DNA from 2 places in the Pseudacidovorax sp. DMC4 genome. Region 2 is predicted to be linked to the other one. Evidence: predicted binding sites of a transcription regulator. Region 2 holds the regulator's gene; the other holds the start of a gene.

Region 1 (4,411 bases), on a different contig from region 2:
CGGGTCCTGCAGGTCGCTCACCAGGAAGTCGGCGATGTCGCCGGGCGAGAGCTGGCCGGTCTTGTCGTAGAGCGTGACGATCAGGTCGGGCGCCACGCCCGCCTTGCGCACCGTCACGCCCTGGTCCTGCACCTGCTGCGGCAGCCGGGGCAGGGCCTGCTGCACGCGGTTCTGCACCTGCACCTGGGCGGTGTCGGGATTGGTGCCGGGTTCGAAGCTCACGAAGATCGACACGCGGCCCGTCGAGTCGCTGCGCGCCGACATGTACAGGTAGCCGTCCAGGCCGGTGAGCTGTTGCTCGATGACCTGGGTGACGCTGTTCTCCACCGTCTGCGCGCTGGCGCCGGGGTAGAACGCGTTGATGCTCACGGCCGGGGGCGCCACCACCGGGTAACGCGTGACGGGCAGCAGGTGGATCGCCAGCGCGCCCGCCAGCATGATCGTGATGGCGATGACCCAGGCGAAGATGGGCCGGTCGATGAAGAAGCGCGAGATCATGGATTGCTGCGCGGTGCGGCATTGGCGGCATTCGCCGCGGGCGCGCCGTTGGCAGCGTTGGCCGTGCTCGGGCTGGCGCCCGCGGCCGGCGCCATCTTGACGCGCACCGCCGCACCGGCCTGCGCGTTCTGCGCGCCCTCCAGCACCAGCCGGTCGCCGGCCTTCAGGCCCTCGGCCACCAGCCAGCCGGTGCCCACCGGGCGGCCGGTGACGACGGGCCGCACCTCCAGCTTGTCGCCGTCACCGACCACGCGCACCGTCGGGTTGCCGCGCCGGTCGCGCTGGATGGCCGAGGCCGGCACCACGATGCCCTGGGGCGTGGTGCCCTCATCGACCACCGCGCGTACGTACATGCCGGGCAACAGCAGGCCGTCCGGGTTGGGGAACTCGGCCCGCAGCGTCACCGAGGCACTGCTTGGGTCCACCGTCACCTCGGCCAGCTTGATGCGGCCTTCCTGGGCATAGCGGCTGCCGTCCTCCAGCATCAGCGCCACCTTGCGGCTGTCGCCCTCGCGGCTGATGCGGCCGGCGGCCAGTGCCTGGCGCAGCCGCAGGATCTCGGCGCTGGACTGCGCGATGTCCACATAGATGGGGTTGAGTTGCGAGATGGTCAGCAGCGGCGTGGCCTGCGCGGCCGACACCAGCGCGCCGGGCGTGACCGCGCTGCGGCTGGTGCGTCCGCCGATGGGCGCGGTCACCCGGGTGAACTGCAGGTTGATGCGCGCGGTGTTGAGCGCGGCCGACTGCACCTTCACGTTCGCCTGCGCCTGTTCGTAGGCCGCGATGGCGTTGTCGTGCTCCTGCCGGCTCACGGCGTTCTGCGGCAGCAGCTGGCGGTAGCGCTCGGCCAGCGCCCGCGTCGAGGCGACCGTGGCCTGCGCATTGGCCAGCGCGCCTTCGGCCCGCTGCACCTCGGCCTCGAAGGGACGGGCGTCGATCTCGTAGAGCACCTGGCCGGCCTTGACCGTGCTGCCCTCGACGAAGGGGCGCGCGCGGATGATGCCGCCGACCTGGGGCCGCACCTCGGCCACCATGGAGGCGGCCGTGCGCCCGGGCAGTTCCGTGCGCAGCGGCACGGTGGTCGGCTGCACGGCCTGCACCAGCACTTCGGGCGGCGGCGGTGGCGCGGCGGCCTTCTTCTGGGCGTCGCCGTTGCGGCAGCCCACCAACAGCATGAGCGAGACGGCACAAAAGCAGGTCAGGGCGCGGCGTGCGCCCGGCGAGGGAATGCGGCTCAAGATGGGGTCCTGGCGGAGGGAGGCGGGGCGCCACCAGCGCCCGCGAAGCGCGCAAGCGTAAGCGGCTTCTGTATAGGGGATGCAAAGTTCTCACATGTCCCACGGCGGTCGAGGGAAAACCCCAGCAGGACCTGACTTTCAAAATAACTGTATAAAAATACAGTATTGATCCAGAATGATGGGCTCCTGCCGTTACCAGGCCTTGCCGCATGCCCGACGCATTGATCCCCGTTCACGCCATCAAGGGCCGCGGCGCCGCCACGCGCCTGGCCCATCGCTTCTCGCGCGACGAGCGCAGCGCCTTCGACGACGGATGGGCGGACGAGTCTCCGCCCGCCGCGGAGGGCGAGGCGGGTGCCGAAGGCGAGCGCCTCGCACCTGCCACCGAGGTCCGCTTCGAGGACGCCCGCTCCGCCCTCAGCGAGAACGACTCGCCCGACATCTCCTTCGACCGGTCGCTCAATCCCTACCGCGGCTGCGAGCACGGCTGCATCTATTGCTTCGCCCGGCCCACGCACAGCTACCTCGACCTGTCGCCGGGCCTGGATTTCGAGACCCGGCTGATCGCCAAGCGCAACATCGCGCAGGTGCTGCGCGGCGAACTGGGGCGGCGCGGCTACCGGCCCTCGCACGTCGCCATCGGTACCGCGACCGATTGCTACCAGCCCATCGAGCGTGAGCTGCGTCTGACCCGATCGGTCATCGAGGTGCTGCAGGCGGCGCGGCATCCCTTTGCGTTGGTCACCAAGTCCAGTGGCGTCGAGCGCGACCTGGACCTGATCGCCCCCATGGCGGCCCAGCGGTTGGCCGCGGTGTACGTCACCGTCACCACGCTCGATGCCGACCTGGCCCGGCGGCTGGAGCCGCGCGCCGCCTCGCCCGCGCGCCGGCTGCGCACCATCCGCACCCTGGCCGAGGCCGGCGTGCCGGTGGGGGTGAGCGTGGCGCCGCAGATCCCCTTCCTCAACGAAGACCTGGAGCAGGTGCTGGAGGCCGCCTGGGAGGCCGGCGCCCGCAGCGCCTTCTACACCGTCATCCGCCTGCCCTGGGAGGTGGCGCCGCTCTTCAAGGAATGGCTGTCGCTGCACTACCCACAGCGCGCCGCACGGGTGATGGCGCGCATCCAGGATATGCGTGGCGGCAAGGACTACGACGCCGACTTCGCCAGCCGCATGAAGGGCAGCGGCCTGTGGGCCGAACTGGTGGCGCAGCGCTTTGCCAAGGCCACGGCGCGGCTGGGCTTCAACCGCGAGCGCATCGGGATGGACACCTCGCTGTTCCGGCCGCCGGGGGCCGAGGGGCAGGGCAGCCTGTTCTGAGGGGCCGCGGGCGTCGGCGCCGCGTCAGCGCCGGGTCTTGCGGGGTGGCGGCGGCGAGGTGGGGGCCGTCACCGTCCGACGTGCGCGGGCCGGCTTGGCCTGATGGGCGCGCAGCGCCGCCTCGTAGGCGAGCCGGCCCCAGTGCAGGGCCTGTTCCGGATCGTCGAAGATCGATTCCGGCGCCTGCCGAAAGGAGGTGAGGGTGGCGGGCCGCCCCTCGCGCTGGTAGCTGAAGGCGGGCAGGCCCAGCGCGTCGAACTGGGCCTGACTGATCGCGTCGGCCTTGAGGTAGAGCGTGTCCCGCAGCACCAGCGCCAGCATCACGCCTTCGTGGTAGAGGCCGTGGCCGCCGAACATCCGGCGGGCCTCGATGCGATCCAGCGGCGCCAGCACCTCGTGCAGGCTCTGCACGAACAGGCTGGGCGCGCGGCCCGGCGTGCCCGGTTGGCGGGAGCGGGCCGGGCGGTCGGTCATGGGGTCTGCCGGGCCGCTGGCGCGGCCGTGGCACCCGTGGCCGCAGCGGGGACAGCGTCCGGGTCGCGGTAGCGGGCGGCGCCGATGAACTTGCCGAAGGCCTCGCACCAGATCACCACCGTCGTGTGGCTGCCGATGTCCACGGTGGCCGGCAGCGTGACGATGAAGTTGTCGAAGGTGCGCACCTGGCCGACCTGCACCATCTCGCTGCGGTGCTGTTCGAATTCCTCCGCGCTCTGCACGAAGGTCGGCGACAGGTAGAGCCGGTAGTCCGGGCCCGGCGCCACCGAGCCGCGAAGGGCGATGGCCCAGGGGCCCACCGTCAGTTCGCCGTGGGCCCAGTGCAGCAGATCGTTGCCCTTCAGGTCGCCGCGCATCTCCACCTTGTAGGCGGCCTGCGCGGCCACCATGCCGACTTGCGCATCGCTGGGCGCGGGCGGTGCGATCAGGATGGGCAGCCAGTAGATGCCCAGGCCCGTGCCGAGCACCAGGCCCACAAGCAGGGCAAGGCCATGGGTCAGGAGGCGGACGGACAGGCGGCGCGCGCCGGTACGCGGCGGCGGGACGGGAGGAATCATGCAGGGAAGGCGAAGCGCGGGCGGGACGCGGCGTGGCGCCGCGCGCGGATGGCGGGCGATTCTATGCAACGCCTCCTGCGGAGCCCTGACCATCCGGCTGCGCACCCGCTCCGGCCCGCCAGGCAAGCGGGCGACATGCGGGGTCGCAGGCGGCGGCTATGCTGCGCCGCGCGCCGTTGCACTCCCTGCGATCCATGACCGACATCGAAATCCACACCCAACCGCTGCTTCGTGCCATCGGCTTCGAGCGCCTGCTCACCAGCGACCCGCAAGGCCGCGCACGGGTGCGCTTCGCGCCGCGCGC
Region 2 (4,411 bases):
TCGTCAAGGAACGTATCGCACTGCCCGACTGCGCAAATGGCTTCCTGTTCGATGGCTTTCCGCGCACCATTCCCCAGGCCGATGCGATGAAGGCGGCCGGCGTCAAGCTGGACTATGTGCTGGAGATCGACGTCCCCTTCTCCGACATCATCGAACGCATGAGCGGTCGGCGCTCGCACCCGGCCTCCGGCCGTACCTATCACGTGCGCTTCAACCCGCCGAAGGTCGAAGGCAAAGACGACGTGAGCGGCGAAGACCTGATCCAGCGCGAGGACGACAAGGAAGAGACGGTGCGCAAGCGTCTCGACGTCTACAGCCAGCAGACGCGCCCGCTGGTGGACTACTACGCGAAGTGGGCCGAGCAGGACCCCGTCAACGCGCCCAAGTACCGCGCGATCAGCGGCGTGGGCACGGTCGACGAGATCACACGCCGCGCGATGGCTGCGCTCGAGGGCTGACCCTCACGCCCCGGGGCTTACGCCCTCGGCATTCCCACGCCAAAGGCCGGCCGCAAGGCCCGGCCTTTTTGCTTCATGCAGGTCGATGGCGGCTGTCCATCAGATGGAGCATGAGCGAGATGCGCGCCTTCACCGGGGACAGGTCGAAGGCATGGGGACAACGATCCTCGCCACTCGACAGCACCGCCCCGTCCGCACAGCGGGTGGCACGTACCACGGCGATTCCCGCAGCCTGCGCCTTCGCGAGCGCCTCCTGGAGGCTCTCGTGGACTGTGCCATTGCCAGTCGCCGCCACCACGATGCCATCCACGCCGCCGGCCTGGACAAGCGCATCGACCAATGCCGTGTCGGCCCCTGCATGACTGGTGATGATCTGCACCGAAGGCCAGAGATCGGCGGCAGGCAGCCGCTGTGCGGAAAGCCTCGGGGCCAGCACCTCGGGCCACGGACAGACGCGCCGAATGCGCCCCTCCTCCACGAAGCCGACCGGTCCGCTTTCACCCGAGGAAAAGGCATCGAGCCGATAGGTGTGCACCTTGCGCGCCTGCCGGGCGCGATGGATGGTGCCGGCGCAGACCGCAAGCACACCCCGCGCGCGTTCGGCCACCGCCACGGCCAAGGCGTCTCGCAGGTTCTGCGGGCCATCCGGGGCGGCGGAGCTCGCCGGCCTCATGGCGCAGGTGAGCACCACAGGCTTGTGCGCCATCAGCACCTCGCCGAGGAAGAACGCCGTCTCTTCCAGCGTGTCCGTGCCATGGGTGATGACGATGCCGCGCACGCCTGGGTCATCGAGCAGTTGCTGGCACCGGGAGGCCAGCGCCCGCCAGTGCGCATGCGACATGTCCTTGCTGTCGAGGTTGCACACCTGTTCGGCGGCCCAGGTGATGCCTTCAGGAATCGGCACGTCCGCAAGGAGTTCGCCGACCTCCACCTGTCCGGCCACGTAGCCGAGGTTGTCGCCAGCAATCGCCGCACGTCCGGCAATCGTGCCTCCGGTGCCGAGCACCACGACGCGGGAGAGATGGGCGGGGGTGAGATGAGGACTTGTCAACGGTTTGAAAACTGGTTAAAAATACAGACACTGGATATGCACACAGTATGTGCATCAACCGCTGGAGCCGCAGACACATGCTCAAAGTGCCCACTCCCACCGCGTCGGTCAAGCTTACCGCCCGACAGCAGCAGATTCTCGAGTTGATCCGCGCCACCATGGCTCGCACGGGCGCGCCACCGACACGCGCCGAGATTGCTGCCGAGTTGGGCTTCAAGTCCGCCAATGCTGCCGAAGAGCACCTGCAGGCCCTCGCGCGAAAGGGCGTCATCGAGCTGGTGAGCGGCACCTCGCGTGGCATCCGGCTCAAGAGCGAGGCGCTGCGCAACCTGCAGGAGAGCCGCACGCCGCAGTTCTCTCTGCCCATTCCTGGACTGTCGCAGCTGTCCCTCCCGCTCATCGGCCGCGTCGCCGCTGGTGCTCCCATCCTGGCGCAGGAACATGTCGACCAGACCTATTACGTCGAAAGCACGCTGTTCCAGCATCGCCCCGACTACCTGCTCAAGGTGCGCGGCATGTCGATGCGCGACGCCGGCATCATGGACGGCGACCTGCTTGCAGTGCAAAGCACCCGCGAGGCACGCAACGGCCAGATCGTGGTGGCCCGGCTGGGCGACGAGGTCACCGTCAAGCGGCTCAAGCGGCTCAAGGACGTGGTCGAACTTCATGCCGAGAACCCCGACTACCCCACCATCATCGTCCAGCCCGGCGAGCCGTTCGAGATCGAAGGCCTGGCCGTCGGCCTGATCCGCAACACGATGCTGATGTAGCCCCCACCGTCATTTGCTGCTGCCGCGCCAGGTGGCGGGCGTATGGCCGGATGGCCATCACCCTGGTGCGTCGGCTTCGCTTCTCAATCCTGCCTGTGTCCAAACCCCTTCCGATCCTCAGGAGTTCAACATGGGAACCGCTCTGCTCGCCTTGTCCAGTCTTTTCGCCCCGATCCAGTCCTGGGTTGCCCGCCACTCCGATGCCCGCCGCAGCAGTGGACTCAATGCAACGGAGCTGCATTATGTGAATGTCCGCCCTCGCCCCGGCCGGGAGATGCGGCATGCCGCAAGCAGCCGGCGCGATGCAGCCGAGCGCCCCCCGCTGCGCGTCGTGCGGGTGGTGGAGCCGGGAGAGCAGCGCTCCCACGGTTCGAGACTGGTGATTGCCGGCCGCATGGCCGACGTCTGCGCCGAGCTCGACCGCCTCGTCGAGAGGGAATTGCGCGAAGCCGCCCGGCCATCTGGCAGCACGCTGCACTGACGTCGCGCGACAGACGCTCGTCCTTTCGAGGACGAGCGGAAGACCGCCGGAGCCGGAGGCAAAATGGGCGGCCATGAACATCGTGATCCTCGACGACTACCAGGACGCCGTACGCAAGCTGCGCTGCGCCTCCAAGCTGGACGCCTACACCGCCAAGGTCTACACCAACACGGTCAAGGGCATCGGGCAGTTGTCGGTCAGGCTGCGGGACGCGGACGTGATCGTGCTGATCCGCGAGCGCACCCAGATCTCCCGCCAGCTCGTCGAGAAGCTGCCACGCCTCAAGCTGATCTCGCAGACGGGCCGCGTGGGTGGTCATGTGGACGTGAATGCATGTACCGAGTACGGCGTGGCCGTGGCCGAAGGCACCGGCTCTCCCCTGGCACCGGCCGAACTCACATGGGCACTGATCATGGCGGCCACGCGCCGCCTGCCGCAATACATCAGCAACCTCAAGCACGGCGCGTGGCAGCAGTCCGGGCTCAAGTCCGCGTCGATGCCGCCCAATTTCGGCCTGGGCTCCGTGCTCAAGGGTAAGACGCTCGGCATCTGGGGCTATGGCCGCATCGGCCAATTGGTGGCGCGGTACGGACAGGCCTTTGGCATGCAGGTTGTGATCTGGGGCCGTGACGCGAGCTGCGAGCGCGCACGCAACGACGGCTTCCAGACGGCGCCCAGCCGCGAGGCGCTCTTCGAGATGGCGGATGTGCTCACCCTGCACCTTCGGCTGAATGACGACACGCGCGGTCTGGTGAGGCTGGAGGATCTGTCCCGCATGAAGCCGACGTCGCTGTTCGTCAACACCAGCCGGGCTGAACTCGTCGAGTCCGACGCCCTGCTCGCTGCACTCAACCGTGGACGGCCGGGCATGGCGGCCATCGACGTCTTCGAGAGTGAACCGCCCCTTCAAGGCCATGCGCTGCTGCGCCTCGAGAACTGCATCTGCACGCCGCACATTGGCTACGTCGAGCAGGAGAGCTATGAGCTCTACTTCGGCCAGGCCTTCGACAACGTCGTGAGCTTCATCCGCGGCAATCCCACGAACATCGTCAATCCCGGGGCGCTGCAGGTGCGCCGGTGAGGCGCGAGGCGCCCTGGCCTGGGGCGCTGTGGGCCTTGCTCTTCGGCAATTTCGCCATCGGCACGGGCGTGATGGTGGTGCCGGGCACGCTGCCCGAGTTGGCCGCTTCATTTTCGACCTCCATCGCCGCGGTGGGGCAGTTGATTACCGCCGGCGCATTGGTGGTGTGTGTCGGCGCCCCGCTGCTGGCCGGCCTGGTGGCGGGCTGGGACAGACGCCGTCTCCTCGCCGTCTCGCTGGCCTGGTTTGCCCTTGGACACCTGGCGTCTGCGCTGATGCCGACGCTGGGCGCCCTGCTACCTGTCCGCATGGCCACGCTGGTCGCGCCCGCGGTCTTCACCCCCCAGGCGGCCGCTTGCGTAGGCATGCTGGTGCCACCGCACAGGCGCGCAGCGGCCGTGGCCTTCATCTTCCTGGGATGGTCCCTGGCCTCGGTGCTCGGATTGCCGATGGCCGCCTACCTCGGCGGGCATTGGGGCTGGCGCGCGGCCTTCGGCGTCATCGTCGCCCTGACGGCGATTGGCGCCCTGTGGGTCTGGCGCACCATGCCGGCCGGGGTCAAGCCTGCCC

What was found. Region 2 encodes LexA, which represses DNA repair genes until DNA is damaged. Its sites were predicted from a motif close to ACTGTATNNNNATACAGT; they were not measured.
Region 1: ACT54X_RS23555 (PA0069 family radical SAM protein) is a predicted target of LexA. The motif match lies at 1,883-1,900, and genes of this name have one in related genera.

What each region holds. Positions count from the first base shown of each region.
Region 1 covers NZ_JBQUYR010000014.1:182,613-187,023, reverse strand. Annotated here, with positions in the region: gene ACT54X_RS23565 (efflux RND transporter permease subunit) at 1-495, opposite strand, end outside; gene ACT54X_RS23560 (efflux RND transporter periplasmic adaptor subunit) at 495-1,736, opposite strand; gene ACT54X_RS23555 (PA0069 family radical SAM protein) at 1,946-3,055, shown strand; gene ACT54X_RS23550 (TfoX/Sxy family protein) at 3,080-3,529, opposite strand; gene ACT54X_RS23545 (DM13 domain-containing protein) at 3,526-4,107, opposite strand; gene ACT54X_RS23540 (PaaI family thioesterase) at 4,302-4,411, shown strand, end outside.
Region 2 covers NZ_JBQUYR010000002.1:382,492-386,902, reverse strand. Annotated here, with positions in the region: gene adk (adenylate kinase) at 1-458, shown strand, start outside; gene ACT54X_RS05460 (asparaginase) at 532-1,467, opposite strand; gene lexA (transcriptional repressor LexA) at 1,587-2,279, shown strand; gene ACT54X_RS05450 (hypothetical protein) at 2,410-2,760, shown strand; gene ACT54X_RS05445 (D-2-hydroxyacid dehydrogenase family protein) at 2,834-3,841, shown strand; gene ACT54X_RS05440 (MFS transporter) at 3,838-4,411, shown strand, end outside.